DNA from 2 places in the Gordonia sp. B8661-1 genome. Region 1 is predicted to be linked to the other one. Evidence: predicted binding sites of a transcription regulator. Region 1 holds the regulator's gene; the other holds the start of a gene.
What was found. The regulator LexA, encoded in region 1, represses DNA repair genes until DNA is damaged. The targets are predictions, from matches to a motif close to CGAACANNTGTTCG.

Region 1 (4,932 bases):
CCGAGGATCGCCAATCCGACCTCGTTGCTCGGGATCTCGGCCGATCCCGACGCCCGGACGGTGTCCTCCACCTGCTGGGCGAGCAGGGCGAGTGCGCCCTCTTCGACGTCCCGACCCTGGCAGGCACGACGCACGCCTCGCATGACCTTTTCCCGGCTGAACGGCTCGGTCACGCCGTTGCGCTTGACCACCGACAACACGGCGCTCTCCACGGTGGAGAAGCGCCGGCCGCATTGCGCGCATGCCCGACGCCGGCGGATGGCCTGACCTTCATCGGTGACTCGCGAATCAACGACCTTCGTGTCGTCGTTCTTGCAAAACGGACAGCGCATGTCGTCCTCACGCACATCTCGGGACACGCCGGCGCAGCGAATCGACGGTGCGCCGTGCCGGTTTCCGGCTGGGCCCTCTGTCACGAGACTACCGTCCTATCGGTTCCGCTCCGTCCTCAGTGGTCTCCGTTCAGTGGTATGCGGGAGTCACCAGCGCCTGTCCGACACGCAGACCGGAGGACGACAGGTCGTTGCGCGCCATGATCTCCTCGATGACGGTCTGGCGGGGCATGTCCGGCGCCACCCGGTCGGCGATCGAACTCAGCGAATCCCCTTGCCGCACATGCACCACCTCGGTGCCGGCCGGAGCCGGGGCCACCGAGGCCGCATAGTTCGAGCCGACGATGCCCACGACCCACACCATGAGAGCCAGGCCCACGCCGACCAGCACGGCCACCGCGGCGGCACGACGGCGTGCGACGACGCGCCGATCGACCGCCGGTGCGGCGCAGCGCGTGCCCGCCGGACGCCGCGCCACGGCGGGCGATGCGCCGACCGGGCGGCGGTCGTCCGGACGCCGGGCCTCGGTACGAGCGCTGCCGCGCGGACGGACCGAGGGCCCCGCGGGCACGAAGGTCGACGGGGCGCGCCGCGTCCGCGAGGCGGGTGCCGGGATCTCGAACTCGGCCGTCCGTACCGGCGACGCCGGGACGCGTCGTGCGCCGGACGGGGCTGCGGGGCTCATCAGCGTTGCGGTGCTCATCGTGCTCTCCTGTGCTCGGGTCGATGATGTCCGGTCGAACAAACGTCTTATCGAACATCTGGTCGATGGAACCTATGTTCGATTTGTAGCACGCGGCACCGACAAAGTCCCGCAACACGTCGAACAAATGTTTGAAGACGGTCGTTCGTTCGGCTACTCTCGGGCACACCGGGAGCTCGGGGACGACCCCGATCACCTGCGCAGACCGACTTTCCAGACCCGTCAGACCTGCAGAATCGTCCGAGAAGGGACTGAACACGATGACCGACAAAACCGGCGGCCGGAGTCGCGGAGGACGCGATTCCGACACGAGCCCGGACGCCCCGATCGCCGACCCGGAGGCCGCCGAGGCCGCGCTGACCCCCCGCCAGCGCGGGGTGCTCGACTACATCCGCAAGTCGGTTCGCGAGCGCGGTTACCCACCGAGCATCCGCGAGATCGGCGACGCGGTCGGGCTCACCTCCACGTCCTCGGTGGCACACCAGCTCCGCACCCTGGAGCGCAAGGGGCTGCTCAAACGCGACCACAACCGGCCACGCGCGGTGAACATCCAGGACGGCGACACCACGCCGCCCGATGATTCGTCCACCGGAGCCGAGCTGCCCACCCCGACGTTCGTGCCGGTGCTCGGCCGGATCGCCGCGGGCGGCCCGATCCTGGCCGAGGAAGCCGTCGAGGACGTGTTCCCACTCCCCCGTGAACTCGTCGGCGAGGGGTCACTCTTCCTGTTGAAGGTCGTCGGCGAATCGATGATCGACGCGGCGATCTGCGACGGCGACTGGGTCGTCGTCCGTCAGCAGAGCGTCGCCGACAACGGCGACATCGTCGCGGCGATGATCGACGGCGAGGCGACGGTCAAGACGTTCAAGCGCAAGGACGGTCACGTGTGGCTGATGCCGCACAACCCTCTGTTCGACCCGATCCCCGGTGATGACGCTGCCGTACTCGGCAAGGTCGTCACCGTGATGCGCCGGATCTGACAGACCCTTTCAGCCCAGAGCGTCTCGCGCGGCGGCGCGGGCCTCGGCGGCCGACGCCGCCGGGAGCGCCGCCGTCGCGGCCGCTCGGCACTGATCGAGGGTGACCTCGGCGAGCCTCGCCCCCACGGCGGCGGCCGCGGTGGGGGCCGCGGACAGCGACGACACACCGAGACCGACCAGCACGCAGCCCAGGACGGGATCGGCGGCCGCCTCGCCGCAGACACCGACGCGTTTGCCGGCAGCGCTTCCGGCCTGCGCCACTTCCGCCACAAGCCGGAGCACCGCGGGCTGCCACGGATCGGTCAGAGTGGCCATGTCCGCGGACATCCGATCGGCCGCCATCGTGTACTGCGTCAGATCGTTGGTGCCGATCGACACGAAGTCCACCTCCGCGAGAATCTGCTGCGCCATGATCGCGGCCGACGGAATCTCGATCATCACGCCGGGTACCAGTCCCCGGGCGCGGACCTCGGTCGCGAACGCCGCGGCCTCGGCCGGTGTCGCGATCATCGGGGCCATCACCCACGGCGCCGACGCGGCACCCTCGGCAGCGGCCTTGATGGCATCGAGCTGGGTGGCGCGTATCTCGGGGTGCGCCAGCGCGATCCGGTCGCCGCGGACACCCAGCGCCGGGTTCTCCTCACGAGGCTGATCCACGAATTTGAGGGGTTTGTCCGAACCCGCGTCCAGCGTGCGGATGATGACCTTGCGACCGTCGAAGGCGTCGATCACCTCGCGGTACAGCGACGCCTGCTCGTCCACCGTCGGCGCCTCCGCACGGTCGAGGAAGGCCAGCTCGGTACGGAACAGCCCGATCCCCTCGACCGGACGGTCGGTCGCCGCACGCGCGGACTTGCCGTCGGCGACGTTCGCGAGGATCGCCACCTCATGGCCGTCGGCGGTGCGTCCGGGCCCCGACCACGCGGCGATCTTCTCGGCGTTCCGGCGGCTCTCCTCGATCGCCTCCGCGGCGGTCGCCGGATCGACGCCGGTCTCCACCGTGCCCTCGGTGCCGTCGACGAGAACCGGTGTTCCCGCGGGGATCTCGGACAGCCCGGCCACGGCCACCACACAGGGGATGCCGAGCTGCCGCGCGATGATGGCGGTGTGGCTGGTCGGTCCGCCGAGCCGGGTGACCAACGCGATGATGACCGCCGGATCCAATCCGGCGGTATCGGCGGGCGCGAGGTCGTCAGCGAGCAGCACCGACGCCTGATCCGGTTCGGGCACACCGGGTTCGGGCTCACCGAGCAGCTCGGCGATCACTCGGTCACGGACGTCGTTGAGGTCGGTGACGCGTTCGGCCATCAGCCCGCCGAGCTTGGTGAACATGGCGGCGAACTGTTCGGTGGCGGCGGCTGCCGCGGCGGGCGCCGGCGTGCCCTTCGCGATCAGGGCCGTCGCGGCACCCACCCAGCCCCGATCCTCGGCAAGTCCGGCGGTGGCCGCGAGAACCTCGCTCGCCGCACCCGTGGTGCTGCTGGCACGGTCACGCAGCCGGGAGGCCACCGTTGCGGCGGCGCTCGTGAACCGCTCCGCCTCCGCGTCCCGCTGATCCTCGGCGACCTCCGGTGCACCCTCGGGGTCATAGGTCGGGCGGACCCCCGGCCGGACCGCAGGCCCGTAGGCCTTCCCGCCGACGACCGGAGTCCCGTTCAGCACATGCTTCGCAGCCACAGCACACCCTATCTCCCGACCCGTTCCCGCCCCGGTGACCTGCACACGCGCCTCCGCGTCCGCGCCGTCCTCCGAGATACGACCAATCGTGATCCAGCTTACAGATAATCCTTGACGAATCCACATAGACAGGCGTAAACACAGAGGTATCAACATTCAAACCCACACGAACACACGGTTTGAGTCCACTATGCCGGTCCCCGACCCCGAGGAGGCGCCCATGTACGCCGAGGAGCGGCAGCAGGCGATCGCCGATCAGGTCCGCACCCACGGCCGGGTGTCGGTGTCCGGATTGGCCGACGCCTTCGCGGTCACCAGCGAAACGGTTCGCCGCGATCTCGCGGTCCTCGAGCGAGGCGGACATCTCGAACGCGTACACGGCGGTGCGGTGCGCTCGGGCACCACTCCGTCAATCGGTGAACTCGGTGTCGACGAGCGCACGGTGGAGAACCCGATCGCGAAGGCCGCCATCGGCCGGGCGGCGATGCGGTTCCTGCCGTCCGACGGCGGGTCATTGCTCATCGATGCCGGCACCACCACCTACCAGGCCGCGCTCGAGATCCCTCGGGACCGTCATCTGAACGTCATGACGCACGCCATTCCGATCGCGGCCGTTCTCGCCGTGCACCCGACGATCAGCCTCCATGTGATCGGCGGCCGCGTCCGAGGCATCACGCAGGCGATGGTCGGCACCGACACCGTCGACGCACTGCGCCGGCTCCGCGTCACGACGGCTTTCGTCGGTACCAACGGCATCAGTTCGGGACACGGACTGTCCACCCCCGATCCTGAGGAGGCAGCCGTCAAGAGCGCCATCGTCCGTGCAGCCGAACGTGTTGTCGTACTGGCGGATTCGTCGAAGGTGGATCGTGAGGAACTGTCGTCCTTCGCCGGGCTCGACCGCGTCGACGTCCTCGTCACGGATGCGGTGCCCGATCCGGCTGCGGCGAAAGCCTTCGACGCGCGGGGAATCGAGGTGGTGATCGCATGACGACCTCGTCCACCACGCCGGTGATCGTCACCGTCACGGCGAATCCGAGTATCGACCGGACCATGGAACTGTCGGCACCGCTCCGGCACGATGCGGTGCAGCGTGCGGTGGCGGTCCGCGCCGAGGCGGGCGGCAAGGGCATCAACGTTGCGCGTGCCGTGTCCCGCGCCGGGATGCCGACTCTCGCACTCCTCCCGGCATCCGCGGGGGATCCCCTTCTCCGCACGCTCGACTCGGTGGGACTCGATC
Region 2 (4,932 bases), on a different contig from region 1:
TCAGCGCGGGGCGATGTTCCCGTGGCGGTCCATCAACGGCGACGAGTGTTCGGGTTACTGGCCCGCGGGCACCGCCGGCGTCCACGTCAGCGCCGACATCGCGAATGCCACCGCACGGTATATGCGCGCCACGCACGACGAGTTGTTCGAAACCGAATGCGGCGTCGAGATTCTCGTGGAGACCGCCCGGTTGTTCGCCGGGCTCGGACACCACGACAACAACGGCAAATTCCGCATCGACGGCGTGACCGGTCCCGACGAGTACACCGCCGTGGTGAACAACAACGTGTTCACCAATCTTGCTGCGCAACAGAATCTCCGAGATGCGGTGGCCGCCGTCAACCGGCGCCCGGACGTCGCACAGGCCCTCGGTGTCACCACGGCCGAGGCCACCCACTGGGAGTCCTGCGCCGACAACATGATGATCCCGTTCGACTCGGATCTCGGCGTGCATCAGCAGTGCGAGTCGTTCACCCAGTTGGGTGCATGGGATTTCGAGGCGTCGGTGGGCAAATACCCACTGCTGCTGAACTATCCGTACTACGACCTGTATCGCAAGCAGGTCGTCAAGCAGGCCGACATGGTGTTCGCGCTGTACATGTTCGGCAATCACTTCACCCCTGAACAGAAGCTGCGCGACTTCGACTACTACTACCCGCTGACGGTGCGCGACTCCTCACTGTCGGCGTGCTGCGAGGCCGTCGTCGCGGCCGAGGTCGGCTACCTCGACCTGTCCTATGACCTGATGTGCGAGTCGGTGTTCACCGACCTCCATGACCTGCACGGCAATGTGTCGAGCGGCCTGCACATCGCGGCCCTCGCGGGTGCCTGGACGGACTGCGTCGCCGGATTCGGCGGCATGCGGGACTTCGGCGGCAAGATCACCTTCGCCCCCCGACTGCCGAGCAGGTTGTCGTATCTGTCCTTCCGCATGATCGTCGGCGAATCGAAGATCGTCGTTGCCATCGATCCGAAGTCGGCAACCTACCGACTGCTCTCGGGGCCACCGATTCACCTGTCCCATCACGGCGAACAGTTCACCCTCGAGGAGGACGCGCCCGTCACGATGGACATTCCGGAGATCAAGCAACTCGAACCGCCGAAGGCACCACCGGGCTGCGAGCCGTACCGCCGGCTCGACTAACCTGATCCACCGAGTCGGCGACGACGGAGTCATCCACGGCGACAACGGCTTCGGCGCGCAGCACCGTCGAGGTGCGGACCTAATCCACGCCGTCGCCGTCGACGGCTGCCTGCGGGCGGACCTGCGCCCTTGTGACCGCGACGTGGCGAGCGAGCCCGATGGTCACTGCCAGACCGGCGACGGCTACGACGATGACAGCCGAGAACACCGCTGTCGTGGCACTGAAGTCTCTCCACCACGCGAGAGCGACCGCGGCGCCGGTGGTGAGCGCGGCGCCAATCGGCAGCAGGGCGGCCAGCCACTTCACGGTTGCCCCGGTGTGCGGATCGCCTACGGCGGCCAGTGCGCCGCGACCGAATACGAGCGCGCAGAGATATGCGAAGACCACGGACATCGCGTACAGCGGGGCCAGGAGCTCGCCCGGGTAGAAGGTGGATTTTCCGGCAAACGCCAGGAACGCTGCGCCGACGATGAATGCCAGGCCGACGGCGATCCCCGCCAGCGCTGCCGGGACAAGCAGGTGCAAACGTAGGGCACGACCGGATACTCCACGTTCGTGCGCCCACTGTCTGAACATCTCGGGCCGGTCATCACCCAGCACTGCGGTCGGGCTGTAACCGTCGGCGTACGCCGCGCAGAGCTCCTCGTCGAGTTCGGTCAGCATCTCGTGCCGGTCGGTTCTGCGTACCCCGATGTGGCGCCACTGCCGGTTCGCCTCGGTCAGTATCTCGCCGAAGTCAGTGTTGCCACCGTTCCGGGCGGTCTGGTCGTGGTCTGTCAGCGCGTTGTTCATGCCGTTTCCTTCTGGTCGACGTGGGTCGAGTTCGTGGATTGCAGAATCGCGGTGACGCCGGTGGATACGGTGAGCCATTCCGCTGTCCCGCTGTCGAGCGTGTCGATGCCGTCGGTGGTCAGTGAGTAGTACTTCCGTGGCGGCCCGCTCGGCGACGGCCTCTTCTCCGAGGTCACGAGGCCGGCTTTTTCCAACCGCGTCAGGAGCGGGTACACAGAGCCGCCCGACACCACCAGGTCGTGTTCTGCCAACCGCTCGGTGAGCTCATATCCGTACACCGGCCGCTGCCGCAATAGCGACAGGAGGCATAGGTCCAGTACTCCGCGAAGAACAAGGCTTCGCCTCTCGGTAGCTATCATGCTCAACATGCTAGCCCGCACTAGCGTGCTCTGCAAGATACCGATGCGGTGTTGCGGCCGCGGCCGCGGCACACACGATCGGCTTGACTATCGAACGTGTGTTCGATATAGTCGGTTATTCGCAGGTCATGGCATCGGGGGGTGAACCATATGACCGCATCGGTCGAACTGTCGTCATCGCTGACGGACATGTACGCGCAGCTGGAATCGTTGGTCGATGGCATCGTTGCCGCGTCGTCGCAGTCGTGTTCGGAAGCCGAGCTTGTCGAGTTGGCCGAAACGCATGAGCGGTTGTATCGGCGGATGGCGTTCGCGGGGCATCGGCGGGTGATGGATGTATCCGATCGTGACGCACACCGATCAGCGGGCTGTCGTTCGATCCAGGACTTCATGTTTACGCGCCTACGCATCACCGACTTCCGCCGTCGCATGGATGCGATGAGCGGACTGATGCCCACCTACACCCTGCAGGGCGAGGTGAAAGAGCCCGAATGTCCCGACACCGCAACCGCTTTGGCCGAAGGTGCGATCAACCCCGATCATGTCGGTGCTGTGCTCGATGTGATGAAGAAGCTGCCCGCGGCGGTGTCGGTCGAGGACCGGGAAGCCGCGGAATCGACGCTTGCTGAATATGCACGAGAGTTGACACCGAAAAGTATTCGTCAGGTCGGTGCACGCATCCTCGCTCATCTCGACCCGGACGGATCCTTGACCGACGACCGTGATCGGAAACGACGCCGCCGATTGTCGGTGCTCGATCCTGATGTGCAACAGATGTCGAAGATCGTCGGGTATCTCGACCCCGAAACCCGAGCCATGCTCGATGTGGTGATGGCAGCCTGGGCCGCACCCGGGATGAACAATCCCGACGACGATCAGTCGCCGATCGGGCATGTCGATGAGGCAGATCCGGAGCGGGTGAAGGAAGCGGCACAACGGGATTCGCGTGGTGCGTCGGAGCGTCAGCACGACGCCTTCAAGGCGCTGCTGCGCTGCGCGTTGGATGGTGGTGTCCTCGGCAAGAGCCATCGAGGGCTACCACCACACCTGATCATCAAGATCACCGAGAGCGAACTGCGTGAACGCGCAGGCCTCGGCCACACCACCACCGGCGCCGATCTGCCCATCTCCGACGTGATCAAGTTGGCAGCCGAATCCCAGATGTATCTCGCGGTGTTCGCCGATCACACCAACGAGCCGTTGTATCTGGGTCGAGCCAAACGATTGGCCAACCAGGCCCAGAGGTTCATGAGTTTCGTCCAGTACGGCGGGTGTTCGGTACCGGGGTGTCCGCGACCGTTCTCCCACACCGAAATGCATCACGCCGAACAGGATTGGACCGACGGCGGCACCACCGACGCCAACGCCATGGCCCCGGCCTGCCCACCACACAACCGACTCGTCGGACCCAAGACCGGACAACTGTCGACCATCAAGATCCGCACCGGCCCCGACCGCGGACGCTACGGCTGGAGACGCAACACCACTGGCGGAGTGCCACCCGACACACCGAAGACCAACCACATCCACCTCGTCGACGAACTCCTTCGTCGACCGCCGCCCTCCCGCAGCCGGACGGAACCGGGCCTGCGCCAGGTGCTCGCGGCGCCCTGTGTCAGGCGGCGCGACCGCGACGAGCGCGGCGTCGACCCGGCGGCGCCACGATGAACACGGCTCCCCGAGGTGCAGCGCAGGTCACCCAGTATTCTGGGCAGCACTATGGCCTCAGCTCAGAATTCGCACGGCGACGGGAAACCGTACTACCTGACCACCGCGATCGCGTATCCGAACGGAGCGCCGCACATCGGTCACGCCTACGAGTACATCTCGGCCGATGCGCTGGCACGCTTCCGGCGACTCGACGGATACGACGTCCGGTTCCTCACCGGCACCGACGTCCACGGCCAGAAAATGCAGCAAACCGCCGAGACCGAAGGCGTCCCGACGGCCGAACTCGCCAACCGGAACTCCGACCGATTCCAGGCATTGCAGGAACGCCTCGGGTCGAGCTTCGACCGCTTCATCCGTACATCGGACGACGACCACAAACGCGCCTCCGAAGCGATCTGGCAGCGCATGGCCGACGCCGGCGACATCTACCTCGACAAATACTCCGGCTGGTACGACGTTCGCGACGAGACCTTCTACAACGAAGCCGACACGACCGTGAACGACGCCGGGGAACGGGTGGCCACCGACTCCGGGCACGTACTGACCTGGACCGAGGAGGAAACCTACTTCTTCCGGCTGTCCAACTACCAGGACAAACTGCTCGAACTGTACGAGAACCATCCCGAGTTCATCGGCCCCGACGTCCGGCGCAACGAGGTGGTCAGCTTCGTCAAGGGCGGCCTGAACGATCTGTCCATCTCCCGCACCACCTTCGACTGGGGCGTGCCGGTTCCCGGACATCCCGAACACGTCATGTACGTGTGGGTCGACGCCCTCACGAACTATCTGACCGGCGTCGGATTCCCCGACGACGGCCAGACACTGCAGCGGTATTGGCCCGCCGACCTCCACATCATCGGCAAGGACATCATCCGCTTCCACTGCGTCTACTGGCCGGCTTTCCTGATGAGCGCGGGCATCGAACTGCCGAAACGGGTGTTCGCACACGGCTTCTTGTTCAACAA

Region 2: the regulator LexA is predicted to act here: its motif matches at 2,388-2,401, upstream of AC4JJG_RS01935 (HNH endonuclease signature motif containing protein).

The regions. Positions count from the first base shown of each region.
Region 1 is NZ_JCAHRL010000003.1:304,512-309,443, reverse strand. Features, by position in the region: gene nrdR (transcriptional regulator NrdR) at 1-332, opposite strand, end outside; gene AC4JJG_RS08885 (LysM peptidoglycan-binding domain-containing protein) at 463-1,035, opposite strand; gene lexA (transcriptional repressor LexA) at 1,296-2,015, shown strand; gene ptsP (phosphoenolpyruvate--protein phosphotransferase) at 2,025-3,692, opposite strand; gene AC4JJG_RS08870 (DeoR/GlpR family DNA-binding transcription regulator) at 3,913-4,683, shown strand; gene AC4JJG_RS08865 (1-phosphofructokinase family hexose kinase) at 4,704-4,932, shown strand, end outside.
Region 2 is NZ_JCAHRL010000001.1:407,825-412,756, forward strand. Features, by position in the region: gene AC4JJG_RS01920 (glycoside hydrolase family 65 protein) at 1-1,144, shown strand, start outside; gene AC4JJG_RS01925 (hypothetical protein) at 1,224-1,937, opposite strand; gene AC4JJG_RS01930 (PadR family transcriptional regulator) at 1,934-2,296, opposite strand; gene AC4JJG_RS01935 (HNH endonuclease signature motif containing protein) at 2,447-3,964, shown strand; gene metG (methionine--tRNA ligase) at 4,016-4,932, shown strand, end outside.